DNA from 3 places in the Streptomyces sp. NPDC037421 genome. Region 1 is predicted to be linked to each of the others. Evidence: predicted binding sites of a transcription regulator. Region 1 holds the regulator's gene; each other region holds the start of a gene.

What was found. The regulator HrcA, encoded in region 1, represses chaperone genes, less so after heat shock. The targets are predictions, from matches to a motif close to TTNGCACTCNGNNNNNCNGAGTGCNAA.
Region 2: the regulator HrcA is predicted to act here: its motif matches at 1,916-1,942, upstream of groL (chaperonin GroEL).
Region 3: the regulator HrcA is predicted to act here: its motif matches at 3,777-3,803, upstream of groES (co-chaperone GroES).

The regions. Positions count from the first base shown of each region.
Region 1 covers NZ_JBVJWV010000011.1:77,720-87,292, reverse strand. Annotated here, with positions in the region: gene ACZ7IF_RS18400 (AMP-dependent synthetase/ligase) at 1-1,826, shown strand, start outside; gene hemW (radical SAM family heme chaperone HemW) at 1,883-3,115, shown strand; partial or broken gene ACZ7IF_RS18390 (Uma2 family endonuclease) at 3,187-3,782, shown strand; gene ACZ7IF_RS18385 (DUF3097 domain-containing protein) at 3,760-4,569, opposite strand; gene ACZ7IF_RS18380 (MBL fold metallo-hydrolase) at 4,598-5,329, opposite strand; gene hrcA (heat-inducible transcriptional repressor HrcA) at 5,490-6,506, shown strand; gene dnaJ (molecular chaperone DnaJ) at 6,507-7,646, shown strand; gene ACZ7IF_RS18365 (nitronate monooxygenase) at 7,814-8,905, shown strand; gene ACZ7IF_RS18360 (16S rRNA (uracil(1498)-N(3))-methyltransferase) at 8,902-9,573, shown strand, end outside.
Region 2 covers NZ_JBVJWV010000014.1:103,908-113,480, reverse strand. Annotated here, with positions in the region: gene ACZ7IF_RS21505 (Uma2 family endonuclease) at 1-72, shown strand, start outside; gene groL (chaperonin GroEL) at 167-1,786, opposite strand; gene ACZ7IF_RS21495 (cold-shock protein) at 2,112-2,318, opposite strand; gene ACZ7IF_RS21490 (MoaD/ThiS family protein) at 2,701-2,979, opposite strand; gene thrC (threonine synthase) at 3,017-4,291, opposite strand; SAM riboswitch class I at 4,309-4,447, opposite strand; gene ACZ7IF_RS21480 (glucosyl-3-phosphoglycerate synthase) at 4,663-5,613, shown strand; gene ACZ7IF_RS21475 (alpha,alpha-trehalose-phosphate synthase (UDP-forming)) at 5,702-7,177, shown strand; gene otsB (trehalose-phosphatase) at 7,326-8,183, opposite strand; gene ACZ7IF_RS21465 (DUF3263 domain-containing protein) at 8,337-8,618, opposite strand; gene ACZ7IF_RS21460 (extracellular solute-binding protein) at 8,674-9,573, opposite strand, start outside.
Region 3 covers NZ_JBVJWV010000006.1:243,995-253,567, forward strand. Annotated here, with positions in the region: gene ACZ7IF_RS12155 (SDR family NAD(P)-dependent oxidoreductase) at 1-724, shown strand, start outside; gene ACZ7IF_RS12160 (ester cyclase) at 798-1,490, shown strand; gene groL (chaperonin GroEL) at 1,584-3,212, opposite strand; gene groES (co-chaperone GroES) at 3,325-3,633, opposite strand; gene ACZ7IF_RS12175 (response regulator transcription factor) at 3,932-4,612, shown strand; gene ACZ7IF_RS12180 (sensor histidine kinase) at 4,605-5,993, shown strand; gene ACZ7IF_RS12185 (LCP family protein) at 6,059-7,294, shown strand; gene ACZ7IF_RS12190 (FtsW/RodA/SpoVE family cell cycle protein) at 7,282-8,706, shown strand; gene ACZ7IF_RS12195 (putative quinol monooxygenase) at 9,373-9,573, opposite strand, start outside.

The DNA.
Region 1 (9,573 bases):
TCGCCGCCACGCCGAACGCGGAGGCCTACCGCTTCCCCGTGGCCGCGGCCGGCCGCGAGGGCGGTCCCGACGACTGGAAGTCGCTCAGCTGGGGGCAGGCGGCCGACCGGGTCTTCGCCATCGCCGCCGGACTCATCGCCCTCGGCCTGCGCCCCGAGCAGCGGGTCGCGCTCGCCTCCAACACCCGGGTCGAGTGGATCCTCTCCGACCTCGGCGTGATGTGCGCCGGCGGCGCGGTGACCACCATCTACCCCAGCACCAACGCCGAGGAGTCCTCCTTCATCCTCTCGGACTCCGAGAGCCGGATGCTGATCGCCGAGGACGCCAAGCAGCTGGCCAAGGCCCGCGAGCGCCGCGCCGACCTGCCCGACCTGGCCCACGTGGTGGTTCTGGAGGCGGCCGACGCCGTCCCGGCCGAGGGCGATCCGGAGGGCTGGGTGCTCTCCCTCGCCGAGCTGGAGGAGCGCGGCAAGGAGCACCTCGCCAAGCATCCCGCGGCGGTCAAGGAGCGGATCGCGGCCATCACCCCCGACCAGCTCGCCACCCTCATCTACACCTCCGGCACCACCGGCCGCCCCAAGGGCGTCCGCCTGCCGCACGACAACTGGTCGTACATGGCCAAGGCCACCGTGGCCACCGGCATGATCCACTCGGACGACGTCCAGTACCTGTGGCTGCCGCTCGCCCACGTCTTCGGCAAGGTGCTCACCTCCGGTCAGATCGAGGTCGGGCACGTCACGGCCGTCGACGGCCGCATCGACAAGATCATCGAGAACCTGCCGGTCGTCCAGCCCACCTACATGGCGGCCGTCCCGCGCATCTTCGAGAAGGTCTACAACGGCGTGGCCGCCAAGGCCCGGGCCGGCGGCGGGGCCAAGTACAAGATCTTCCAGTGGTCGGTGGGCGTGGCCCGCGAGTACGCCAAGGTCACCCAGGACAACTACCGCCGCACCGGCCGGGCCACCGCGCCCCTCGCCCTCTCCGCGAAGCACAAGATCGCCGACGCGCTCGTCTACTCCAAGCTCCGCGAGGCCTTCGGCGGCCGCCTGCGCGCCGCCGTCTCCGGCGCCTCCGCCCTGGCCCCCGAGATCGGCTACTTCTTCTCCGGCGCCGGCATCCACATCCTGGAGGGCTACGGCCTCACCGAGTCCAGCGCGGCCTCCTTCGTCAACCCCGGCGAGGCCTACCGCACCGGCACGGTCGGCAAGCCGCTCCCCGGCACCGAGGTCCGCATCGCCGACGACGGCGAGGTCATGCTGCGCGGCCCCGGCATCATGCAGGGCTACCACGGCCAGCCCGAGAAGACCGCCGAGGTCCTGGAGAGCGACGGCTGGCTGCACACCGGCGACATCGGCGAGCTCTCCCCGGACGGCTACCTGCGCATCACCGACCGCAAGAAGGACCTGATCAAGACCTCCGGCGGCAAGTACGTCGCCCCGGCGGAGATCGAGGGCCAGTTCAAGGCGATCTGCCCGTACGTGTCGACGATCGTCGTCCACGGCGCCGACCGGAACTTCTGCTCCGCCCTGATCGCCCTCGACGAGCCCGCCATCCTGGGCTGGGCCGCCGAGAACGGCCTGGAGGGCAGGACGTACGGCGAGGTCCTCGCCGCAGCGGAGACCGGCCGCCTGATCGAGACCTACGTACAGACCCTCAACGAGAACCTCCAGCGCTGGCAGACGATCAAGAAGTTCCGGATCCTGCCGCGCGACCTCGACGTCGAGCACGGCGACCTGACCCCCAGCCTCAAGCTGAAGAGGCCGGTCGTCGAGCGTGAGTTCAAGCACCTCATCGAGGAGATGTACGAGGGCTCCCGGGAGGCCTGAGGCCGGCCCGGGCCGGGGGCGTAAACGACCATGGGGCGGTGCGGGACAATGGGCTCATGCCTTCCGCACTGCCCGATGGTGACCCCATGCCCGAAGACGGCTCGCTGCCGTCGCACGCCCTGGAGGGCGCCGGGGAGCGGCCGCTCGGGTTCTACCTGCACGTCCCGTACTGCGCCACCCGCTGCGGGTACTGCGACTTCAACACCTACACCGCCACCGAGCTGCGCGGCACCGGCGGCGTGCTCGCCTCCCGGGAGAACTACGCCGACACCCTGATCGACGAGGTCCGCCTCGCCCGCAAGGTGCTCGGCGACGACCCGCGCGCCGTGCGGACCGTCTTCGTCGGCGGCGGCACGCCCACGCTGCTGCCCGCCGGGGACCTCGTACGCATGCTCGCGGCGATCCGCGACGAGTTCGGGCTGGCCGAGGACGCCGAGGTCACCACCGAGGCCAACCCGGAGTCCGTGAACCCCGCGTACCTGGCCGAGCTGCGCGCAGGCGGCTTCAACCGGATCTCCTTCGGCATGCAGAGCGCGAAGCAGCACGTCCTGAAGGTCCTCGACCGCACCCACACCCCCGGCCGTCCCGAGGCCTGCGTGGCCGAGGCGCGCGCGGCGGGCTTCGAGCACGTCAACCTCGACCTGATCTACGGCACCCCCGGCGAGTCCGACGACGACTGGCGGGCCTCCCTGGAGGCCGCGCTCGGCGCCGGCCCCGACCACGTCAGCGCGTACGCCCTGATCGTCGAGGAAGGCACCCAGCTGGCCCGCCGGATCCGCCGCGGCGAGGTCCCGATGACCGACGACGACGTGCACGCCGACCGGTACCTGATCGCCGACCAGGTCATGGCCGAGGCCGGGTACTCCTGGTACGAGGTGTCGAACTGGGCCACCTCCGAAGCCGGGCGCTGCCTGCACAACGAGCTGTACTGGCGCGGCGCCGACTGGTGGGGCGCCGGCCCCGGCGCCCACTCGCACGTGGGCGGGGTGCGCTGGTGGAACGTGAAGCACCCCGGCGCCTACGCGGCCGCCCTCGCGGAGGGCCGCTCCCCGGGCGCGGGGCGCGAGCTGCTGTCGGCGGAGGACCGCCGCGTGGAGCGGATCCTGCTGGAGCTCCGCCTGGTGGACGGCGTCCCGCTGTCCCTGCTGGCCCCCGCGGGCCTGACGGCCTCCCGCCGAGCCCTGGCCGACGGCCTGCTGGAGCCGGCCCCGTACGAGGCCGGACGGGCGGTCCTGACCCTGCGCGGGCGGCTGCTGGCGGACGCGGTGGTGCGGGACCTGGTGGACTGATCTCCCGCGCGGGTGAATCCCCCCGTAACCGTGCCCCTGCTGCCTAGGCTGCCGCCGACGGTACGCGGCGGATGTGGAGGACCACGGAGATGACCGCTGTGGACGAGCGTGGGATGGCCAAGTTCTTCGAGGGGTTCCAGCCTCCCGACGGAGTCAAGGTCGAGCTCCTCCGTGGGGAAATCGTGATGATGGCCAGTCCCGATCTGGTGCACAACCTGATCGTGGAGGACGTGCAGGACCGGATCCCGCGCAAGCGGTGGGCGCGGCTCCAGACGCAGGACGTCGACATCGTCGACGAGGCGAGCGAGCCCGTGCCCGACCTGGTGGTCCCGGATCGCCGGGCACACCCGGGGTCGGGCCGCCTTCTGCCGTCGCAGCTGATCACGCTGGTGGTGGAGGTCGTGTCCAAGACCAGCGCCGACAGGGACTACGTGGTCAAGCGTTCGATCCATGCCGCGGGCCGGGTGCCCGCTACCTGATCGTCGACCCGGTCGTCGGGCAGTGTGTCCTGCTGACCGTCCCCGTCGGCAAGGGGGACGACGCCGACTACCGTGCGCAACGGGTCACGAAGTTCGGCGAGCCGCTGCTGCTGGAGCCGCTCGGCATCGAGCTGGACACGAGCGACTTCGGTACGTTCCAGGGGGTCAGGCCCCACCGGTATCCGTGACGAAGTCGATCAGCTCCTCCACCCGCCCCAGCAGCGTCGGCTCCAGGTCGCGGTAGGACGTCACGCGGGACAGGATGTGCCGCCAGGCGGCACCCGTGTTCTCAGGCCAGCCCAGCGCCCGGCAGACGCCCGTCTTCCAGTCCTGGCCGCGCGGCACCTCCGGCCACGCCCGGATGCCCAGCGCCGACGGCTTCACGGCCTGCCAGACGTCCACGTACGGGTGGCCCACCACCAGCACGTCCGGCCCCGTCACCGACGCCGCGATCCGGGACTCCTTCGAGCCCGGCACCAGATGGTCCACCAGGACGCCGAGACGGGCATCGGGCCCCGGGGCGAACTCCGCGACCACCGCCGCGAGGTCGTCGACGCCCTCCAGGTACTCCACCACCACGCCCTCGATCCGCAGGTCGTCGCCCCAGACCCGCTCGACCAGCTCGGCGTCGTGGCGCCCTTCCACGTAGATCCGCCCCGCCCGCGCCACCCGCGCCCGCGCCCCCGGGACGGCGATCGAGCCCGAGGCCGTACGGGCCGGCGCGGCCGGGCCCCGCGAGGGGCGGGTCAGGGTCACCACCGCGCCGTCCAGCAGGAAGCCGCGCGGCTCCAGCGGGAACACCCGGCGCTTGCCGAAGCGGTCCTCCAGGGTCACCGTGCCCGACTCGCAGGCCACCACCGCGCCGCAGAAGTCCGTACCCGCCACCTCGACCACCAGGTCCGGATCCGCCGGCACCTCCGGCACGGGTTTGGCGCGCTTCCACTGCGGGGTCAGGTCGGGGGAGTACTCACGCATCCGGCCGACACTAGGAGAGCCGGCGCCCTCACGCCCCCGACACGCCGAACCGGGCCGCCAGTGTGGCGCGTTGCGCACGCACGAAGTCCGCGTCCACCAGCGCTCCGTGACCCGGTACGTACACCGCGTCGTCCCCGCCCAGCGACAACAGCCGGTCCAGGGCGGCCGGCCACTGGCCCGGCACCGCGTCCGAGCCCGCCTGGGGCTCGCCCGACTCCTCGACCAGGTCCCCGCAGAACACCGCCTCCCGCTCGCCCGGCACGAAGACCGCCAGGTCGTGCTCGGAGTGCGCGGGCCCCACGTTCGCCAGCAGCACCTGCACCCCGCCCAGCTCCAGGGTCCACTCGCCCGACACCAGGTGCCGGGGCGCCTGGAGCAGGTCCGCCGCCTCCGTGGCCTCCGCCTCCGCCAGACCCTGCCGGAACGCGCTCACCCGCACCTCCTCGCGGCCCGTCGGGGTCGACAGCAGCCGGTCCAGGCCGACCGCCCCGAAGAACTCGGCGCCCGCGAAGGCGGCCCCGCCCAGCACGTGGTCGAAATGTCCGTGGGTGAATGCGATATGGGTCACGCGGCGACCGGTCAGCCGCTCCGCCTCGGCCCGCACCTGCGCACCCTCGCGCACGGACGATCCGGGGTCGATCAGCAGCACCGACTCGTCCCCCACCACCAGCCCCACCGTGCAGTCCCACACCGGGAGCCGCCGTCGGCCGACCCGTCCGGTGACCCTTTCCCAACCCGTCTCTTCCCAATGCACGTCCATGCGGTGACGCTACCCTGGCGGGCCGCCCTTGCCTGCGGCGTACTACCCGGCCGTACACTGACCGGGGGATCTCTGGCACTCACACGCGCAGAGTGCCAGCAAGCCAGGACCGGCCCCCGACGGCCAGACCGACGACCGACCGCATCCGGAGGTGTGCGCGATGCTCAGTGAACGCAGACTCGAGGTACTGCGCGCCATCGTCCAGGACTACGTCGGGACGGAGGAGCCCGTCGGCTCCAAGGCCCTCACCGAGCGGCACAGGCTGGGCGTCTCGCCCGCCACCGTGCGCAACGACATGGCCGTGCTGGAGGAGGAGGGCTACATCGCCCAGCCCCACACCAGCGCCGGCCGGATCCCCACGGACAAGGGCTACCGCCTCTTCGTCGACAAGCTGGCGGGCGTCAAGCCGCTGTCGACGCCCGAGCGCCGGGCCATCCAGAACTTCCTCGACGGCGCCGTCGACCTCGACGACGTCGTCGGCCGCACGGTACGGCTGCTCGCGCAGCTCACCCGCCAGGTCGCCGTCGTCCAGTACCCGTCGCTGACCCGCTCCACCGTGCGGCACGTCGAGCTGCTGTCGCTGGCCCCGGCCCGGCTGATGCTCGTACTGATCACCGACACCGGGCGGGTCGAGCAGCGCCTGGTCGACACCCAGACCCCCTTCGGCGAGAACTCCCTCGCCGACCTGCGGGCGCGTCTGAACAGCCGGGTCGTCGGCCGTCGCTTCACCGACGTGCCGCAGCTGGTGCAGGACCTTCCGGAGTCGTTCGAGATCGACGACCGGGCGACCGTCAAGGCCGTCCTCGCGACCCTTCTCGAAACGCTGGCCGAGGAGGCGGAGGAGCGGCTGATGATCGGCGGCACCGCCAACCTCACCCGCTTCGGACATGATTTTCCCTTGACGATCAGGCCCGTCCTCGAAGCGCTGGAGGAGCACGTCGTGCTCCTGAAGCTGCTGGGCGAGGCCGGAGAGTCGGGGATGGCCGTACGCATCGGTCACGAGAACGCCTACGAGGGACTCAACTCCACGTCGGTCGTGTCCGTCGGCTACGGTTCGGGCGGCGAAGCAGTCGCCAAACTCGGCGTGGTCGGACCGACCCGCATGGACTACCCCGGAACGATGGGAGCGGTACGCGCAGTGGCACGTTACGTCGGACAGATCCTGGCGGAGTCGTAAGTGGCCACGGACTACTACGCCGTACTCGGCGTGCGCCGCGACGCATCGCAGGACGAGATCAAGAAGGCCTTCCGCCGGCTCGCCCGTGAACTCCACCCGGACGTGAATCCGGACCCGAAGACGCAGGAGCGCTTCAAGGAGATCAACGCGGCCTACGAGGTCCTCTCGGACCCGCAGAAGAAGCAGGTCTACGACCTCGGCGGCGACCCGCTGTCCTCCTCGGGCGGCGGTGGCGGCGCGGGCGGCTTCGGAGCGGGCGGCTTCGGCAACTTCTCCGACATCATGGACGCCTTCTTCGGCCAGGCCTCGCAGCGCGGCCCGCGCTCGCGGACCCGCCGCGGCCAGGACGCCATGATCCGCCTGGACCTGGAACTGGACGAGGCCGCCTTCGGCACGACCAAGGACATCCAGGTCGACACGGCCGTCGTCTGCGGCACCTGCTCCGGCGAGGGCGCCGCCCCCGGCACCTCGGCGCAGACCTGTGACATGTGCCGCGGCCGCGGTGAGGTCTCGCAGGTCACCCGGTCCTTCCTGGGCCAGGTCATGACCTCGCGCCCCTGCCCGCAGTGCCAGGGCTTCGGCACCGTGGTCCCGACCCCGTGCCCCGAGTGCGCGGGCGACGGCCGGGTCCGCTCCCGCCGCAGCCTCACCGTCAAGATCCCCGCCGGTGTCGAGAACGGCACCCGGATCCAGCTCGCGGGCGAGGGCGAGGTCGGCCCCGGCGGCGGCCCCGCCGGCGACCTCTACGTGGAGATCCACGAGCTGCCGCACCCGACCTTCCAGCGGCGCGGGGACGACCTGCACTGCACGGTCACCATCCCCATGACGGCCGCCGCCCTGGGCACCAAGTGCCCGCTGGAGACGCTGGACGGCATGGAGGAGATCGACATCCGGCCCGGCACCCAGTCCGGCCAGGCCATCCCGCTGCACGGGCGGGGCGTCACCCACCTGCGCGGCGGCGGCCGCGGCGACCTGATCGTCCACGTCGAGGTCACCACCCCCGGCAAGCTGGACGCCCAGCAGGAGGAGCTGCTGCGCCAGCTCGCGAAGCTGCGCGGCGAGGAGCGGCCGATGGGCCAGTTCGCCCCCGGCCAGCAGGGCCTGTTCAGCCGCCTGAAGGACGCGTTCAACGGCCGCTGAGGCCGGCCTGAGGCACTCGTACGAGCCCGGTCCGGGGACGCCCCGGACCGGGCTCGGCGCTTCCCGGGAACCGCCCGGGGCGATTCCCGGACACGCCGGGGAAGCGGACTATGCCAGGCGAATGCGACGGTTCGGCGCGGTGGCCGGGACGTGGCACGATGCAGTCCATGTCCTCCGCACCGAACGGTCTCCCCCAGTACCCGATCGTGCAGGCTCCCATGGCGGGCGGCGCCTCCTGCCCGCCGCTCGTCGCCGCCGTGTGCGAGGCGGGCGGGCTCGGCTACCTCGCCGGCGGCTACAAGACCGCCGACGGCATGTACCAGGAGATCAAGCAGACGCGCGGCCTCACCCGGCGGCCCTTCGGCGTGAACCTCTTCATGCCGCAGACCGGCTACGTCGACCCGGCCGCCGTCGAGACCTACCGCGGGCAGCTGGCCGGCGAGGCGAGCTGGTACGAGGTCTCGCTCGCCCCCGAGGACATCATCGGCACCTCCGACGACGGCTACGAGGCCAAGCTCGCCATCCTGCTGGAGGACCCCGTCCCGGTGGTCTCCTTCGCCTTCGGCACCCCCGCGCCCGGCGTGCTGGAACGGCTGCGCAGGGCCGGCACGCACACCGTCGTCACCGTCACCTCGGTCGACGAGGCCCGCTCCGCGCAGGCGGCGGGCGCCGACGCCGTCTGTGTCCAGGGCGTCGAGGCGGGCGGCCACCAGGGCACCCACCGCGACGACCCGGAGACCGACGGCACGGCCGGCGTCGGCCTGCTCGCGCTGGTCGCGCAGGTACGGGAGGCCGTGGCCCTGCCCATCACCGCGGCGGGCGGCCTGATGCGCGGGGCGCAGATCGCGGCGGTGCTGGCGGCCGGCGCGGAGTCGGCGCAGCTGGGCACGGCCTTCCTGGCGTGCCCGGAGTCGGGCGCGCACCCGCTGCACAAGAAGGCCCTCACCGACCCGATGTTCCCGCACACGGAACTGACCCGGGCCTTCACCGGCAGGCCCGCGCGGGGCCTGGTCAACCGCTTCATGCGGGAGCACGGGCCGTACGCACCGGCCGCCTACCCCCAGGTCCACCACATGACCTCGGGGCTGCGCAAGGCGGCCGCGGCGGCCGGCGACCCGCAGGGCATGTCCCTGTGGGCGGGCCAGGGGCACCGGCTGGCGCGGGCGCTGCCGGCCGGGGAGCTGGTGGAGGTGCTGGCGGCCGAACTGGCCCAGGCGCAGAACGCGTTGAACGTATTGCAGATGAGGAGAACGTCATGACGGCCCCCGTGTTCGTGGTCGAAGAGGTTCCGGCGGGGCCGGAGTTCGTGCTGGAGGGCCCCGAGGGGCGGCACGCGGTCTCCGTGAAGCGGCTCAACCCGGGCGAGGACGTGATCCTCACGGACGGGCGCGGCCGGTGGACCGAAGGCGTGGTCAAGGCGGCGGAGGGCAAGGACCGCCTGGTGGTCACGGACCTGGAGTCCGTGAGCGAGGAGCCGGAGCCCGACGTCCGGATCACCGTGGTGCAGGCGCTCCCGAAGGGCGACCGGGGCGAGGTGGCGGTCGAGACGATGACGGAGACCGGCGTCGACGCCATCGTGCCGTGGCAGGCCTCGCGGTGCATCACGCAGTGGCGCGGTGACCGGGGCGCGAAGTCCCTGGCCAAGTGGCGTTCCACGGCCCGGGAGTCGGGCAAGCAGTCGCGCCGGGTCCGCTTCCCGGAGGTGGCCGGGGCGATGTCCACGAAGCAGGTGGCCGCGCTGCTGGCGCAGGCCGATCTGGCGGTGGTGCTGCACGAGGACCGCGACACCCCCTCGGAGGCGCTGGCGACGGCGCCGCTGCCGGAGAAGGGGTCGGTGGTGCTGGTGGTCGGCCCCGAGGGCGGGGTCTCGCCGGAGGAACTGGCCGCCTTCGCGGAGGCCGGCGCCCGGCCGTACCGGCTGGGCCGC
Region 2 (9,573 bases), on a different contig from region 1:
GGAACCCGCGCCCTCCCCGAGCCGGTCGGGTTCTCCCTCGCCACCGAGGCACTCAAGGACTACGCCCACTGAGCCCCCGCCCCCGGGAAACGCCCGAGGGCGGCACCCCCTCCGTCGGGAAGGGGTGCCGCCCTCGTTCGAGAACAGCCGATCAGCCGGGGGCCGATCAGAAGTCCATGTCACCGCCCGGCATGCCGCCCGGAGCGGCGGCGGCCTTCTCCGGCTTGTCGGCGATGACGGCCTCGGTGGTCAGGAAGAGCGCGGCGATGGACGCGGCGTTCTGCAGGGCGGAGCGGGTGACCTTCGCCGGGTCGATGATGCCCTCGGCGATCATGTCGACGTACTCGCCGGTCGCGGCGTTCAGACCGTGGCCGACGGCCAGGTTGCGCACCTTCTCGACGACGACGCCGCCCTCGAGACCACCGTTGACGGCGATCTGCTTCAGCGGGGCCTCCAGCGCGAGCTTCACGGCGTTGGCGCCGGTCGCCTCGTCACCGGTGAGCTCCAGCTTCTCGAAGACCGAGGAGGCCTGAAGCAGGGCCACGCCACCGCCGGCGACGATGCCCTCCTCGACGGCCGCCTTCGCGTTGCGAACGGCGTCCTCGATGCGGTGCTTGCGCTCCTTGAGCTCGACCTCGGTCGCGGCACCGGCCTTGATGACGGCCACGCCGCCGGCCAGCTTCGCGAGGCGCTCCTGGAGCTTCTCGCGGTCGTAGTCCGAGTCGGAGTTCTCGATCTCGGCGCGGATCTGGTTGACGCGGCCCTGGACCTGGTCGCTGTCACCGGCACCGTCGACGATGGTGGTCTCGTCCTTGGTGATGACGACCTTGCGGGCGCGGCCGAGCAGGTCGAGACCGGCGTTCTCCAGCTTGAGGCCGACCTCCTCGGAGATGACGGTGCCGCCCGTGAGGATGGCGATGTCACCGAGCATGGCCTTGCGGCGGTCGCCGAAGCCCGGGGCCTTGACGGCGACGGACTTGAAGGTGCCGCGGATCTTGTTGACGACCAGGGTCGACAGGGCCTCGCCCTCGACGTCCTCGGCGATGATCAGCAGCGGCTTGCCGGACTGCATGACCTTCTCCAGGAGCGGCAGCAGGTCCTTGACCGAGCCGATCTTGGAGTTGACGATCAGGATGTACGGGTCGTCGAGGGACGCCTCCATACGCTCCATGTCGGTGGCGAAGTACGCCGAGATGTAGCCCTTGTCGAAGCGCATGCCCTCGGTGAGCTCCAGCTCCAGACCGAAGGTCTGGGACTCCTCGACGGTGATGACGCCTTCCTTGCCGACCTTGTCCATGGCCTCGGCGATGAGCTCGCCGATCTGGGTGTCGGCGGCGGAGATGGAGGCCGTGGAAGCGATCTGCTCCTTGGTCTCGACATCCTTGGCCTGGGCCAGCAGGGCGGCGGAGACGGCCTCGACGGCCTTCTCGATACCGCGCTTGAGGGCCATCGGGTTGGCGCCGGCGGCCACGTTGCGCAGGCCCTCGCGGACGAGCGCCTGGGCGAGGACGGTCGCGGTGGTCGTACCGTCACCGGCGACGTCGTCCGTCTTCTTGGCGACTTCCTTGACCAGCTCGGCGCCGATCTTCTCGTACGGGTCCTCGAGCTCGATCTCCTTGGCGATGGAGACGCCGTCGTTGGTGATCGTGGGGGCGCCCCACTTCTTCTCAAGGACGACGTTGCGACCCTTGGGGCCAAGGGTGACCTTGACGGCGTCGGCGAGCTGGTTCATGCCACGCTCGAGACCGCGCCGGGCCTCCTCGTTGAACGCGATGATCTTGGCCATGTGAAGTGGTCCTCCCGGACAGGGGTGGATTGCTCCGGACCGCGCCCGCGCCCGCGACGGACGGCCTGCGGATCCAGCGGTTCCGTCCCGCCGGACCCTGCGGGCCTCACCGACCCGGTCCTCGTCTTAGTAGCACTCTCACCGGGAGAGTGCTAACGCCAATGATTAGCACTCGACCCCCACGAGTGCAAGCGGCTTCAGGCAACACGCGGGCGGCGCGGCGCCGACGCGGGGCGACACGCAGGAGGGGCCCACATCCCTGTCCAGGATGTGGGCCCCTCATGCGTCTGTGCGTGCGTCGGTGGCCGATCGCGTTCGCTCCGACTCAGCCGGCCGCGAGCTTGACCATGTCCGCCTGCGGACCCTTCTGGCCCTGCGAGATCTCGAACTCGACCCGCTGACCCTCTTCAAGGGTGCGGTATCCGTCCATCTGGATGGCGCTGTAGTGGACGAACACATCCGCACCACCGTCGACCGCGATGAAGCCGTAGCCCTTCTCCGCGTTGAACCACTTGACGGTGCCCTGAGCCATGCCTAACTCCCCTATTACTGGCCCTTGCGCAGGACCGCACTTCGCGGTCCCGGGTCAGAACTTGCGCCGGAACGCCTCGACCGCGGCTGAATGTATCCGCACCGGTGCTGTCAGCAACAGGTCAATCCGACGAGAAATCTGGACACGCGGAAACCTTGAAATAGGGTGAAAACTTGGCATATTCCAGGGCAACTCGGGCCAGACAAGCAGCACCAAAGGCCCAAAAGGCGCGCGCATGTTGACTCAATGTCAACCATCCGTCGGCCCGCTCATATGCGGCGGGCATGAACAGCGGAGGGGACTGCCCCAACTCTACCGCGCCCAATCAAGCAGAATTGCCCCCTCCGCTTTTAGCGGAGGGGGCAATTCTGATTTGAACGCGTCAGCACCCGCCTGCCACGGCGGGGATGATCGAGACGCCGGCGCCGTCCGGCGTCGCCGCCTGCAGGCCGCCCTCGAAGCGCACGTCGTCGTCGTTGACGTAGACGTTCACGAAGCGGCGCAGCTTGCCCTGGTCGTCCAGGACGCGCGCGGCGATGCCCGGGTGGTTCTTCTCCAGGGACTCGATGACCTCGGCGAGGGTCGTGCCCTCGGCCGGGACCTCGGCGGCACCGCCGGTGTAGGTGCGCAGGATGGTGGGGATGCGGACGTTGACGCTCATGGCGCTACCGCCTTTCCGGATGTGTCAGGGGGAAGGATCAGGCCAGGCCGGCGGCGCGGAACGCGTCCAGGCTCGGGCGGATGGTGGCGGTCTGGCCGCTGTCCGCGGCCACCGCCTCCAGGGTCTTGAGGCCGTCACCGGTGTTCAGGACCACGGTGGTCAGCGCCGGGTCGAGCTGCCCGTTCTCGATGAGCTTCTTCGTCACGCCGACGGTCACGCCGCCCGCGGTCTCGGCGAAGATGCCCTCGGTGCGCGCCAGGATCTTGATGGCCTCGACGACCTGCTCGTCGTTGACGTCCTCGACGTAGCCGCCGGTGCGCCGCGCGATGTCCAGGACGTACGGGCCGTCCGCCGGGTTGCCGATGGCCAGGGACTTGGCGATGGTGTTCGGCTTCTGCGGGCGGACCACGTCGTGGCCGGCCTTGAAGGCGGTGGACACCGGGGAACAGCCCTCGGCCTGGGCGCCGAAGATCTTGTACGGCTTGTCCTCGACGAGGCCGAGCTTGATCAGCTCCTGCAGACCCTTGTCGATCTTCGTCAGCTGGGAGCCGGACGCGATCGGGATGACGATCTGGTCGGGCAGCTGCCAGCCGAGCTGCTCGCAGATCTCGTACGCCAGGGTCTTGGAGCCCTCGCCGTAGTAGGGGCGCAGGTTGACGTTGACGAAGCCCCAGCCCTCGCCCAGCGGGTCGCCGATGAGCTCGGAGCAGAAGCGGTTGACGTCGTCGTAGTTGCCCTCGATGCCGACGAGGTCGCCGCCGTAGACGCCGGCCATGACGACCTTGCCCTGCTCCAGGTCGTGCGGGATGAACACGCAGGAGCGGAAGCCAGCCCGGGCGGCCGCGGCGCCGACGGCGCCGGCCAGGTTGCCGGTGGAGGAGCAGGACAGGGTGGTGAAGCCGAAGGCGCGGGCGGCCTCGACGGCGATGGCCACGACGCGGTCCTTGAAGGAGTGCGTCGGGTTGCCGGAGTCGTCCTTGACGTAGAGCTTGCCGGTGACGCCCAGCTCCTTGGCCAGGTTCTCGGCGTCCACGAGCTTGGTGAAGCCGGGGTTCAGGTTCGGCTTGGCGGCCACGTCCGCCGGGACGGGCAGCAGCGGCGCGTAGCGCCAGATGTTGTTCGGGCCGGCCTCGATCGCGGTGCGCAGGGCCTCGGGGTCGCCGAGCGGGAGCTCGTAGGCGACTTCCAGGGGGCCGAAGCACTCGACGCAGGCGAAGACGGGGCCGAGCTCGAAGCGGGTACCGCACTCGCGACAGGAAAGTCCGGTGGCGGGTCCGAGGTCGACAGAGGTGGCGACGGTCTGTGCAGCCATGATGGCGAGGCCCTTTCTCCTCATCTTCCCCATGGCGCACTTCGCCATGAGACGGAATTGGCACCTTCCCTAGCCGGGGCCTCGCGCTGGCGAGAACCGACTGGAGGGTTGCCGGGGCTTCAACGGGCCGTGTCCCTCTGCCCCTCTGGATGAGCGGTATGGCACCGGACACACGCGCTCTGTGGCGCGCCGGTGCGTTTGTGCGCGGGACCCCCGGCATGCGGTGGTCTCTCGCGTTGTTCAAGACTGTAACCGAAGGGACGGGTGGTTGAGACAGCCGTCCGAACCGCGAGATGGATCACAATTCGGCCTAAATCCGCCGAGTGCGAAGTGTCGGGGTATGCCGCAGAGAAGCGCAGGGAGTGCTGAGAGTGCTGGATGAGGTGGAGCGCTGGCTGGCAGACCGCTCCTGGTCCGCCGCCGACCGACCGCTCGACCAGCTGCTCGACCGGAAACGGGCGGCCGGGACGACGGTGAGCGTGGTGCTGCCCGCGCTCGACGAGGAGGCCACCGTCGGGGAGATCGTCGAGATCATCCGGCGCGACCTGATCGAGGGCCTCCCGGTCCCCCTGGTGGACGAGCTGGTGGTCGTCGACTCCGGCTCCACCGACCGCACGGCCGAGGTCGCGGCGAAGGCCGGCGCCCGGGTGGTGCACCGGGACTCGATCCTGCCCCGGATCCCGGCCCTGCCCGGCAAGGGCGAGGTGCTGTGGCGCTCCCTGCTGGCCACCACCGGGGACGTCGTCTGCTTCGTGGACGCCGACCTGCGGGACTTCGACTCCTCCTTCGTCTCCGGGATCGTCGGGCCGCTGCTCACCGACCCGCAGGTCCAGTTCGTCAAGGCGATGTACGACCGCCCCCTCGGCGACGCCCCGGGCCAGGGCGGGCGCGTCACGGAGCTGGTGGCCCGGCCGCTCCTCAACCTCCACTGGCCCCAGCTGGCCGGCTTCGTCCAGCCGCTGGGCGGCGAGTACGCCGTACGCCGCTCCCTGCTGGAACGCCTGCCCTTCCCGGTCGGGTACGGGGTGGAGCTGGGCCTGCTGGTGGACGCGCTGCACACGGTCGGACTGGACGCGCTGGCCCAGGTGGACGTGGGGGTCCGGCTGCACCGGCACCAGGACGGGCAGGCGCTGGGCCGGATGGCCGCCGCGATCTACCGCACCGCGCAGCTGCGGCTCTCGCGCGGGCACCTCGTACGGCCGGAGCTGACGCAGTTCGAGCGCGGCCCGGACGGCTTCGTCCCGCGCACGTTCGCCGTGGACACGGAGGAGCGGCCGCCGATGGCGGAGATCAAGGAGTACGCGGGGCGGCGCGTGGCGTGAGGCGGCGGCGCGGGAGCCTGACCAGTACGTGACGAACCGGACATTTCCCGGACGTTTGAGCGAGCGGGCCCCGGGCTAGGTTCGCGGCATGGCTTCCCCTTCCCCCGTGGCTCCCCAGGTACTCGTCGCCGCCAACCGCGGCCCGCTCTCGTACGCCCTCGACGCCGACGGCACCCTCAGCGCCCGGCGCGGCGGCGGCGGCCTCGTCTCCGGCCTCTCCTCGGCGCTCGCGGCACAGCCGGAGGCCCTGTGGATCTGCGCCGCCCTCTCCGATGCCGACCGGGAGGCGGTCCGCCGGGGCGTGTCCGAGCCGGGAGTCCGGATGCTGGACATCGACCCCGCGGTGTACGACGACGCGTACAACGGCATCGCGAACTCCGTGCTCTGGTTCACCCACCACCACCTGTACGACGTCCCGCGCGAGCCGGTCTTCGACGCGGAGTTCCGGCGGCGCTGGGACTCGTACGCGGCGTACAACCAGGCCTTCGCCGAAGCCCTGGCCGAGGAGGCCGCCGAGGGCGCGTCGGTCCTGGTCCAGGACTACCACCTCGCCCTGGTCCCGGGAGCCCTCCGCGAACTGCGCCCCGACCTGCGGATCGCGCACTTCACGCACACGCCGTGGGCGTCGCCGGAGTTCCTGGAGATGCTCCCGGACGACATCAGGAGCCGGCTGATGTGGGGGATGCTGGGGGCGGACCTGGTCGGCTTCCACACCTGGGCCTGGGCGCACTCCTTCATGGCCGGCGCGCGCCTGGACGACGAGCGGGGCACCGCCGAGCCCGTGTTCCCGGCCGGGGTGGAGCCGTCGAAGGCCCGCTACGTGCAGAAGAGCCCCATGAGCCCCGTGCGCCACAAGCGGACCGACGTCGCGGTCTTCGCGCTGGGCGTGGACGCGGACGACCTGCGGGCACTGGCGCACCGGCCGGAGGTCGAGGACAAACTCGCGGCGCTGCGGGCGGAGGTCGGCGACCGCAAGACCATCGTCCGCGTCGACCGCACCGAGCTGTCGAAGAACATCCTGCGCGGGCTGCTCGCCTACCGGGAACTGCTGACCGTCCACCCCGAGTGGCGGGGGCGGGTGGTCCACCTGGCGTCCGCCTACCCGTCCCGGCAGGACCTGAAGGTGTACCGGGACTACACGGAGTCCGTGCGCGAACTGGCCGAGGAGATCAACGCGGAGTTCGGCACGGAGGACTGGCAGCCGGTCCTCGTGTCCGTCCAGGACGACTTCGCCCGCTCCCTGGCGGCGTACCGGCTGGCGGACGTGGCACTGATCAACCCGGTGCGGGACGGGATGAACCTGGTCGCGAAGGAGATCCCGGTCGTCTCGGAGGCGGGCTGCGCGCTGGTCCTGTCCACCGGGGCGGGAGCGTACGCGGAACTCCGCGCGGACGCCCTGACGGTCAACCCGTACGACGTCACCGCGACGGCCGAAGCCCTCCACGAGGCCCTGACGATGCCGGACGCGGAACGCGCCGAACGCACGAAGCGCCTGGCCGCATCCGCCACGGCCCTCCCCCCGGCGGCATGGTTCGAAGCGCAGCTGGCGGCACTGCGCGGGTAGGCCGACTCGCGGCGCGGGCCCTCTCTCTCCCCCCCTGCGGCGGGGCGGCGGCTACCCACCCGCCCCTTGTCTGCGGGACGGTGGGTGGGCAACCACCGCCCCGCCCCACGGGGTCGAGGGGGAGATGGCGGGCCCGCACCGGGAGCCCTCAGCCCCGCAGCGCCGCCGCCAGCTGTGCGAGGAATGCCGTCACCGCGGCCGGGCCGGGGAGGACCAGGTCGGCTCGGGCCGCCAGTTCGGGGACTTCCGCCGAGCCGCTGCACACCAGGAGGCCCGGGAGGCCGTCGGCGCGGCGCTTCTCGACCGCCGAGTACGCCGCGAGGTCGCCCAGGTCGTCCCCCGCGTACAGCACGGCCCCGGCGTCGCGTTCCGCGAGGAACTCCGTCAGGGCGACGCCCTTGTCCATGCCCGGCGGGCGCAGCTCCAGGACGGCGCGGCCGGGCTCGACCATCAGCCCGTGGCGGGCGGCGAGCTCCGCCAGGGGTTCGCGCAGGGCTTCGAAGGCCGCCGCGGGGTCTTCGGCGCGGCGGGTGTGGACGGCGAGCGCCTGGCCCTTCTCCTCGATCCAGGTCCCGCGCCACGCGCCGATGGCGTCGAGGAACCCGGGCAGCTCGGCCCGTACGGCCGCGACCCCGGGGTGCGCGGCGGGGGCGTGCACGACGCCGCTGACGGCGTCCCAGCGCTCGGCGCCGTAGTGGCCGAGGACGACGAGGTGCTCCAGCCCGGGGACCCCGGCGAAGCCGCCGTAGCGGACGGCGACCCCGGCGGGCCGGCCGGTGACGACGGCGACGGCCTCGACCTCGGGCGCGAGCGCGGCGAGCGCGGGGACGGCGTCCGGGTGGGCGCGGGCCTGGTCGGGGTCGGGGACGATCTCGGCGAGGGTGCCGTCGAAGTCGAGGGCGATGACGGCTCTGCGGGGTGCGCGGAGGAGGGCTTCGAGTCCCTCGCGTCCGGCTGCGGTGGCGGGCACGGGCATCGGCGGCAGGTCGTGCGGCTGGCTCCCCATACGGACGACCCTACCGGCGTGGCGCGGAGCCCGCCCAGCCTTCGCGGAGGCCGCTCCAGGCGGGCTCGGTCGGGCCCACGGGGCGGCGGACGCAATCGGCGCACCCGCGCGGCAGGCGGCCGACGGCCGCTGGGCCCGTCCGGGAGGCCGCCCCTAGCGGCGGGCCCGCTGGGCCTCGCGGATGCGGCGGAGGCGGTTGACGGTGCCGGGGGCGTGTTCGAGGGCGCGGGGGTCGTCCATGAGGGCGTTGAGCAGCTGGTAGTAGCGGACCGGGGTGAGCCCGAGGCCCTCGCGTATCGCCCGCTCCTTGGCGCCGGGCCCGGGCCAGCTGCGGCCCTCGTACGCGAGCACGGCGGCCTCGGCGGCGGTCAGCCGGCCTTCCGCCGTCTCCGCCGCCGCGCCGCCCGTGTCACCCGCCTGCCCGCCGTCCGTCATACGGCCAGATTAACGCCGCCCACCGACACCGCCCCGGCCCGCACCCCGCAGGGGCTCAGCGCTCGCCGTCCGCCTTGCGCGCCGACGTCGCTATCTCCTCCAGGACCTTCGCGGGCTGTCCGCCCGGCTGTACGGCCTTGCCGATGTTCTGCTTGACGTCCTCGCTGACCCCGGCCCAGGACTTCTTGCCGACCGGGTAGAGCCGGGCGTTCGGCAGGGCGGTCAGGAAGGTCCGCAGCTGCGCGGCCGAGCCGCCGGTGCTGGCGGCCATGGCCCGGTAGCCGCTGGTGGTGACGGGCAGGAGGTCGTACTGGTTGGTGAAGGTGGTCACGTTCTTCGCGGAGAAGAGGTGGTCCAGGAACTTCCCGGACTCGTTCTTGTGGCCGTTCTTGAAGGCCATGACCCAGTCGGCGACGCCCATGGTGGAGTGGTCGGTGCCGTCGGCGGTCGGCATGGTGACCATGCCGAACTTCACGCCCTTGCCGGCGGCCTGCTTCAGCAGGGTCGGGTGGCCGTTGAGCATGCCCACCTCGCCGCGCGTGAAGGCGTCGAAGGCGGTCTGGCGGTCGAGCTTGCCCGGTTCGACGGGGCCGGTGAGCTGCTGGCCGACCATCTTGTCGCGGAGGAACTCCAGCGACTTGATGTTCTCCGGGGAGTCGATCGAGTACGCCTCCTCGTTGTCGGTGTAGCCGCCGCCGCCCGCGAGCATCCACATCATCGTCTCGGCCTGGGCCTCCTCGCGGCCGAGCGGCAGCGCGAAGGGGGTCGGGACGTTGGCGGCCTTGAGCTTCTTGGCGGCGGCCTCGATGTCCGCCCAGCTCTTGGGCTGCCAGGGGGTGTTGCCGTCCTTGGGGATGATCCCGGCGTCGCCGAGCAGCTTGGTGTTGTAGAAGAGCAGCCGGGTGCTGGCCACGAACGGCATCCCGTACTGGACCCGCTTGACCTTGCCCGCGTC
Region 3 (9,573 bases), on a different contig from region 1:
CGCCCGGCGGCTCGCCTCCCAGGGCCACAACCTCGTACTGGTGGCCCGCGACACCAAGCGGCTCGCCGAACAGGCCACCGAACTGCACGACCGGCACGGCATCGAGGCCGAGGTACTGGCCGCCGACCTCTCCACCGAGGAGGGCATCAAGGCCGTCGAGACCCGGCTCGGCGACCGCACTCACCCGGTGGACCTGCTCGTCAACAACGCGGGCTTCGGCAACAAGGGCCGCTACCTGGAAGTCTCCATGGCCGACGAGCTGACCATGCTGAAGGTGCACATCGAGGCGGTGCTGCGGCTGACCTCGGCGGCGACGGAGTCGATGCGCTCGCGCGGCCGCGGCGGGGTCGTCAACGTGGCCTCGGTGGCCGCCTTCGTGCCGCGCGGCACCTACGGCGCCAGCAAGGCCTGGGTCGTGCAGTTCACCCAGGGCGCGGCGCGGGACCTCGGCGGGTCCGGGGTCCGCCTGATGGCCCTGTGCCCCGGCTTCGTGCGGACCGAGTTCCACCAGCGGGCCGGCATGGGCACGGACAACATCCCGGGCTGGCTGTGGCTCGACGCGGACAAGCTGGTCACCGCCGCACTGGCCGACCTGGCGCGCGGCAAGACCGTGTCGATCCCGGACCCGCGCTACAAGGCGCTGATGGGCGTGGTGAAGCTGACGCCGCGCGGGCTGCTCGGCGGGGTGTCCTCCCGTACGGGACGCAAGTACGGGCCCCAGTGACCCGCCGGTAGACCGGGCCGAACGGGTGAATCCTCCCTAAACTGGACATGTCCACCCAGCACGGGAGCCCACCATGACATTCGTACAACTGGTTGATTACAGGACCCACCAGCCCGAGGCGATGAACGACCTGCTGGACAAGTACGTCGCCCAGAGCCAGGGCAAGCGCACGGTCACCCACAGCATCGTGGCCAAGGACCGCGAACAGACGGACCACTACGTGAACTTCGTCGAGTTCCCTTCGTACGAGGAGGCCATGAAGAACTCCGACCTCCCCGAGACGGACCGGATGTTCCACGAGATGATGGCCTTGTGCGACGGCATGCCGACGTTCACCAACCTCGACACGGTCCGCGACGAGCACCTCAACACCCTGCTGGTGAACCGGATGTACGACGACATCGCGATGAAGGGCGACATGTCCGTCATCGAGGAGATCTTCGCCCCGGACTACCACGACCACGACATCTCCAACCCCGAGGACAAGCACGGCTACGCCGCGATCCGCGATGACACCGAGATGTGGCGCGCCGCCTTCGACTTCACCTTCACCCGTGACGCCCAGATGGCGCAGGACGACTACGTCACCACGCTGTGGACCTGGACCGGCAAGCACAAGGGCGAGTTCATGGGCGTCGCCCCGACCGGCAAGACCTGCACGATGACCGGCACCACGGTCTTCCGATGTCAGGACGGGATGATCAAGGAAGGCTGGTGGCACTACGACGCCATGGCCGTGATGCGGCAGCTGGGCGTTATGGAGTGACGGCCGCTCAGGCGGCCCCGGCAGACGGGAAGGCCCCCGTCCCACCGTGTGAACGGCGGGACGGGGGCCTTCTCGTCGAAGCGCGCGGACGCGTCAGTGGCTGTGGCCGTGACCGTGGCCGTGACCGGCGTCGGCCTCTTCCTCGGCCGGCTTCTCGACGACCAGGGTCTCGGTCGTGAGCAGCAGGGAGGCGATGGAGGCGGCGTTCTCCAGGGCGGAGCGGGTGACCTTGACCGGGTCGATGACGCCGGCCTTGACCAGGTCGCCGTACTCGCCGGTGGCGGCGTTGAAGCCCTGGCCCTTGTCGAGCTCGGCGACCTTCGAGGTGATGACGTAGCCCTCGAGGCCGGCGTTCTCGGCGATCCAGCGCAGCGGCTCGACGGCGGCGCGGCGGACCACGGACACGCCGGTGCCCTCGTCGCCGGTCAGGCCGAGGTTGCCCTCCAGGACCTTGACGGCGTGGACGAGCGCGGAGCCACCGCCGGAGACGATGCCCTCCTCGACCGCGGCGCGGGTGGCGGAGATGGCGTCCTCGAGGCGGTGCTTCTTCTCCTTGAGCTCCACCTCGGTGGCGGCGCCGACCTTGATGACGCAGACGCCGCCGGCGAGCTTCGCCAGGCGCTCCTGCAGCTTCTCGCGGTCCCAGTCGGAGTCCGTGGACTCGATCTCGGCCTTGATCTGGTTGACGCGACCGGTGACTTCCTCGTGGCTGCCGCCACCGTCGACGATGGTCGTGTCGTCCTTGGAGATGGTCACGCGGCGCGCGGAACCGAGGACGTCCAGACCGGCCTGGTCGAGCTTGAGGCCGACCTCCTCGGCGATGACGGTGGCACCGGTGAGGGTGGCCATGTCCTGGAGCATCGCCTTGCGGCGGTCACCGAAGCCGGGGGCCTTGACGGCGACCGCGTTGAAGGTGCCGCGGATCTTGTTGACGACGAGGGTGGAGAGGGCCTCACCCTCGACGTCCTCGGCGATGATCAGCAGCGGCTTGGAGCCACCCGCCTGGATGACCTTCTCCAGCAGCGGCAGGAGGTCCTGGATGGAGGAGATCTTGCCCTGGTTGATCAGGATGTACGGGTCGTCGAGGACGGCCTCCATACGCTCCTGGTCGGTGACCATGTAGGGAGACAGGTAGCCCTTGTCGAAGGCCATGCCCTCGGTGAACTCCAGCTCCAGGCCGAAGGCGTTGGACTCCTCGACGGTGATGACACCGTCCTTGCCGACCTTGTCCATCGCCTCGGCGATGAGCTCGCCGACCTGCGAGTCCTGCGCGGAGAGCGCGGCCACGGCGGCGATGTCGGACTTGTCCTCGATCGGGCGGGCGGTCGCGAGGAGCTCCTCGGACACGGCCTTGACCGCGGCGTCGATGCCCTTCTTCAGGGCGGCCGGGGAGGCGCCGGCGGCGACGTTGCGCAGACCCTCGCGGACCAGCGCCTGGGCCAGCACGGTGGCGGTGGTGGTGCCGTCACCCGCGATGTCGTTGGTCTTGGTCGCCACCTCCTTCACGAGCTGCGCGCCCAGGTTCTCGTACGGGTCGTCCAGCTCGACCTCGCGGGCGATGGTGACACCGTCGTTGGTGATGGTGGGGGCGCCGAACTTCTTGTCGATGACGACGTTGCGGCCCTTGGGGCCGATCGTCACCTTGACCGTGTCGGCAAGCTTGTTGACGCCGCGCTCGAGGGCGCGACGGGCGTCCTCGTCGAACTTCAGGATCTTCGCCATGGGAGCGGTTCAGCCCTCTCGAAAACTCGGGTTTAACGAACCGCGCCCCTCGCCGCCCGGCAAATCAGCGGGGTGACCAGGGGCGCAGCTCAAGCAAACTTCTTGAAGCGAATTACTTCTCGACGATCGCGAGCACGTCGCGAGCCGAGAGGACGAGGTACTCCTCGCCGCTGTACTTCACTTCGGTGCCGCCGTACTTGCTGTACAGCACGATGTCGCCGACGCTGACGTCCAGCGGGAGACGCTGGCCGTCCTCGAAGCGGCCCGGGCCGACCGCGAGGACGACGCCCTCCTGGGGCTTCTCCTTCGCGGTGTCCGGGATGACCAGGCCGGAGGCCGTGGTCTGCTCGGCGTCGAGCGGCTGGACCACGATGCGGTCCTCAAGCGGCTTGATGGCAACCTTGGAGCTGGCGGTCGTCACGATCCGACCTCCCCCTTCGGAGATCCGGGGTTAACTGTCTGAGGTGGCGACCAGGTCGATCCGTCGTCGCGGGTGCCGGACCTGCCTGTCGCTGTGTTGGCACTCACCGGGGGCGAGTGCCAGGTGCGAGACTATTCCGGCGATTAGCACTCGGTCAAGCGGAGTGCCAACACGGTCCACTGGTTCCACGTATTCCGGCCGCCGAACCCCCCGTTCGGCTGAACCCCGACCCGGCCGGGACCGGGCCGCCGCGCCCTGGGGCCCGGGGGGCCACTGCCCGGTATGTGAGGCTTGGGGCGTGCGCATCCTCGTGGTCGAAGACGAAGAGAACCTGGCCGAATCCCTCCGCCAGGGCCTGTCCGCCGAGGGCCACCGCGTCGAGGTCGCCCACGACGGCCACCGCGGCCTCGAACTGGCCCTCACCGGCGGCCCGTACGACGTCGTCCTGCTCGACCTGATGCTCCCCGGTCCCGGCGGCGCCGAGATATGCGCGCGGATGCGGGCCCACGGCGACCCCACCCCCGTCCTGATGCTGACCGCCCGGGACGGCGAGCACGACGAAGCCGAGGGGCTCGACGCCGGCGCCGACGACTACCTCACCAAGCCCTTCTCCTTCCTGGTGCTGGCCGCCCGCCTGCGCGCCCTCGCCCGCCGCGCCGCCGCCCCCGAACCCGCCGTGCTCCGGGCCGGGGACCTCTTCCTCGACCCGCTGGACCGCCGCTGCCGCCGCGGGAGCCACGACATCGAGCTCACCGCCCGGGAGATCGGCGTGCTCGCCTGCCTGATGCGGCGCCCCGGCCGGGCCGTGGCCAAGCAGGACGTCCTCGACGAGGTCTGGGACGCCCCGCACGGCATCGACCCGAACATCGTCGAGGTCTACGTCTCCTCCCTGCGCAGGAAGATCGACGCCCCCTTCGGCCGCCGCTCCATCCTCACCGTCCACGGCACCGGCTACCGCATGGCGCCCGACGGTGGGTAGGGGGCCGCGCGGCCCGCTCGTCGGCAACCTCCGCGCGCGGACCGCCCTCGCCGCCGCCCTCGCGATGGCCGCGGTCCTCACCGCCGGCGGGCTGTGGCTCTACAGCCTCATGCGCACCAACCTCCTCGACAACACCACCGGCCGCACCGAGCTCGCCGCGCGCAAGGTCGCCGCCCAGCTCGACACCCGGACCCTCCCGCCCGGCGGCCGGCTGCCCGCGCCCGACGGCGGGGTCGACCTGGTCCTCGTACGGGACGCCCGCGGCCGCGACGTCGCCAGCACCGCCGCCGGAGCGCCCAAGGACCCCCCGCGCCTCGACGGGCTGCGCCCCGGCCCCGGCCAGGACTCCCGCTCGGCCGTACTGCCGCCCGCGCGTCCCGGCGCGCAGCGGCACGTGGTCGTCGCGGTCGAGGCCCCCGGCCCGCCGGGCGCGCACGATCCGCACACCGTGTACGCGGTGACCGTGCTCGGCGACGTCGACGACGCCACCCGCGCCGTCGCCACCGGCTTCCTCTCCGGCGCTCCCCCGCTGACGGCCTTCGCGGCGGCCCTGGCCTGGTGGGCCACCGGCCGCGCGCTGCGCCCGGTCACCGCGATCCGCACCGGGCTGGCCGCCGTCACCGCGAGCGAGCTGGACCGGCGCGTCCCCGACCCCGGCGGCGGCGACGAGATCGCCCAGCTGGCCCGGACCGTCAACGACACCCTCGACCGGCTGGAGCGCTCCGACGCCCGGCAGCGCCAGTTCACCGCCGACGCCTCGCACGAGCTGCGCAACCCGCTCGCAGCCGTCCGCTCCCGGCTGGAGGTGGCCCTCGCCATGCCGCGCCCCGACCGGGCGTCGGTCGCCGCCGCGCTGGCCGACACCGAGCGGCTCCAGCGGATCGCCGCCGACCTGCTGCTCCTGTCCCGCCTCGACGGCGGACCCGCGCCCCGCCCCGAGCCGGTGGACCTCGCGCTGCTGGCCGCGGAGGACGCGGCGCGGAGGCCCGCGCCCCGGGTGCCGCTGCGGCTGGAGGCGCCCGCGCCGGTGCCGGCGTACGGGGATCCGGCGCGGCTGGAGCGGGCCCTGGCCAACCTGGTGGACAACGCCCTGCGGTACGCGGACGCCGAGGTCGTGGTGCGGGCCGCCGCGCGGGACGGTCGGGCGGTGCTGGAAGTGGCCGACGACGGCCCGGGGATCCCGGAGGCGGACCGCGACCGGGTCTTCGAGCGGTTCGTACGCCTCGACGCGGACCGGGGCCGGGCCAGCGGCGGCACCGGGCTGGGCCTGGCCATCGCCCGGGAGATCGCGCGGGCCCACGGGGGCGACGTACGCGCCCTGGGCGCGCAGGGCGGGGGCTCGCGGCTGGAGCTGCACGTCCCGGCGGACGGCCGCCGCTGAGGGCGTCGCCGAGGGCACCGCCTCCTCAGGATTCCTTCAGCGCCGCTGCGCCAGGATCGAGCGGTATGAGCGCTGCACGGACACGGAGCGGGACCGGCCACCGCAGGCCCTCACGGCGCCGGAGGCTCGGGCGCACGCTGCTGATCACGGGCTGCGCGCTGACGGTGACGGCGGGCGGCGGCGCCTGGTACGTCTACCACGACCTCGCTTCGGGCATCGCCAGCTCCAAGGCCCTGGACGGCGCCGAGAAGTCGGCGCACGGCGATGTGAACATCCTGCTCATGGGCCTGGACAGCCGGCGCGACCAGAACGGCGACCCGCTGCCCGAGGAGATCCTCGACAAGCTGCACGCGGGGAGTTCGGACATCGGCGGCTACAACGCGAACACCGTGATCCTGCTGCACGTACCGGGCGACGGCGGCGAGGCGAAGGCGTTCTCGATACCGCGCGACGACTTCGTGGAGATCGCGGGGCAGGGGCCGGGCCACAAGGACAAGATCAAGAAGGCGTACGGGCTGGCGAAGGCCGCCAAGGAGGAACAGCTCTCCCGGGACGGCGTGAAGGACCGGCGCCGGCTGGAGCGGGAGGGGCGCGAGGCGGGGCGCAGGGCACAGATCGAGACGGTGCGGAACTTCCTGGGCGTCCCGGTCGACCACTTCGCCGAGCTGAACCTGGCCGGCTTCCACCACCTCGCGGACGCGCTGGGCGGCGTACCGGTGTGCCTGAAGAAGCCGGTGAAGGACACGTACTCGGGCGCGGACTTCCCGGCGGGCCGGCAGACCCTGAACGGTCAGCAGGCCCTGGCCTTCGTACGGCAGCGGCACGGGCTGGCGATGGGCGACCTGGACCGGACGAAGCGGCAGCAGGCCTTCCTCGCGGGTGCGACGCAGAAGCTGAACTCGGCCGGGACCTTCACGGACCCGGTGAAGCTGCTCAAGCTGATCGACACGGCGAAAGAGGACGTCGTGACGGACGCGGGGTGGGACCTGCTGTCCTTCGTGAAGCAGGCGAAGAACCTGTCCGGGGGCAAAGTGCGGTTCACGACACTCCCCGTCGAGGGCTTCGGAAGGAACCATGGGGAGGACATCAACGTCGTAGATGATATGAAGATAAAGCGCCTCATTGCCGAGCAGATCGGTCCCCGGTCGACCACTGCGACGACCCCGGGTGCGCCGGACGCCGCGCCGTCCTCTTCTCCCTCCTCTCCCCCTTCCCCGTCATCCGCCCCGTCATCCGCCCCGCCTCCGCCACAGCCGGAGAAGGGCGCCATCGACGGCGGCGGTATCCCGTGCGTGGACTGAGGCCCCTGACGGTGGCGGGCGCCCGCCGCCGCACCGAAGCGCTGCTCCTCCTCCTGGTCATCGCCATCGCCGTCTTCGGCCACGTCAGCGCCGGGCTGGCCATGAACGGCGAGCTGCCGCAGCACCTCACCAGCTTCGTCATCAGCATGACGCTGCTGTCACTGGTGGGACACCTGGGCATCCGCCGGTTCGCGGCGTACGCGGACCCGCTGATCTTCCCGCTCGCGATGCTGCTGACCGGGCTCGGGCTGGTGCTCATCCACCGGCTCGACCAGGGCTACATAGAGCGGTTCGACTCCGTGGCCAACGCGCCCGACCAGCTGATGTGGACGGTGGTCGGGGTCGCCGCCTGCATCCTGGTGGTGGCGCTGCTGCGCGACCACCGGCTGCTCCAGCGCTTCATCTACATCACGATGGCCGTCGCGCTGGTGCTGCTGATCGCACCGGCGTTCTTCGGCGCGGACACGTACGGCGCCAAGCGCTGGATCATCCTCTTCGGCTTCTCGCTCCAGCCCGGCGAGTTCGTGAAGATCATGATCGCGATCTTCTTCGCGGGGTACCTGGTCATCCACCGCGACTCCCTGGCACTGACGGGGCGGAAGTTCCTGGGCATGCGGCTGCCGCCGATGCGGCAGCTCGGGCCGATCATCACGGTGTGGATCATCTCGCTGCTCGTGCTCGTCTTCGAGCGCGACCTCGGTACGTCACTGATCTTCTTCGGCGTCTTCGTGGTGATGCTGTACGTGGCCACCGAGCGCACCAGCTGGATCGTGTGCGGCCTGCTCATGGCGGCCGTGGGCGCCTTCGTCGTGGGCTCGACGGAACCCCACGTCAAGGCGCGCGTCGCCGCCTGGCTGAACCCCCTGGCGATCTACTCGCCGAACCCCCCGCCGGGCCTGAACTCGGAGCAGTCCGCCCAGGCCCTGTTCAGCTTCGGCACCGGCGGCGTCTCGGGCACCGGCCTGGGGATGGGGCACCCGGAGCTGATCAAGTTCGCGGGGCGCAGCGACTTCATCCTGACGACGGTGGGCGAGGAACTCGGCCTGGCCGGGGTCATGGCCGTACTGATCATCTACGCCCTGCTCGTGCAGCGGGGCCTGCGCATGGCACTGGCCGCGCGGGACCCGTTCGGCAAGCTGCTGGCGGTGGGCCTGGCGGCGGCACTGGCGCTCCAGGTCTTCGTGGTCGCCGGCGGCGTGACGGGCCTGATCCCCCTGACCGGCAAGGCCCTCCCCTTCCTGGCGAAGGGCGGCTCGTCCCTGCTGGCCAACTGGATCATGATCGCCCTGCTCCTGCGCATCAGCGACAGCGCGGAACGCCAACGCGAAGCCGACGCCCACGGCCCGGCGGAAACGACGATCACCCCGGTGGTGGCGGGGGCGGGGGCGGGGGCGGGGGCAGGGGTCCGCTGAGGGGTGCGGGGGGGGCCGGTGGGCCGGTGGGCCGGGTGAGCGGTAGCCCCCTGGGCGGTCTCATGGCCGGTTTGGGGGGTTCCCGTCAGTCCCATCGTCCTTCCGTGTCGGGCCGGTCCCTCAAGGGCGCTCCCTTCGGTCGCGTCACTGCGTGATCGCCTTCGGCGACCCTTGACCGACCGTCCCGCCCCGGAAAGCCGAAAGACTGCCGGGAAACCCCCAAAAGAACGGCACGGTCCAAGGGGGAGGGACGGGTCTCTCAGCGATGAGACGAGGGACCGGGCCCCGGCCCGCCGGGCATCCGGGCCCTCAGCAACCGAGATCCCGGGCCGGGGCGCGGCTACCTGCACGAGAGGTTGATCAGAGCCCCCTGCGGAGCACCCAGGCGCAGCAGATCGCTACGCGCTCCTCCCGTCTCGGCGTCCGGCGGCCGGCTTGGGCTGGTACCTGCACCAAATGTTGATCAGAGCAGCGAGGCAAGCGCGTGGGCGCGTCGGATCGCTACGCGCTGCCCTTTTCCCGGCGTCCGGCGGCCGGCTTGGGCTGGTACCTGCACCAAATGACGAACAGAGCAGCCCAGCAAGCCTCCAGGCGCATCGGATCGCTACGCGCTCCTCTGACCTCGGCGGCTGACGGCCGTCCGGGGCTGACGGCCGCACCAAACGACTAGTGGCCGTGAGGGCTGCGCATGTCCACGAAGCGGATCTCCAGATCAGTGGCCAGGTAGTCCATCCGACGCTCCCAGAAGTCCCGCAGGTGCGGGAGCTCCAGGTGGGCGTCCAGGTCGGCCTGGCTGCGCCACACCTCGTAGAACACGAAGACGCCGGGCTCCTCTCGGTCCTCGTGGAAGTGGTACTCCAGGCAGCC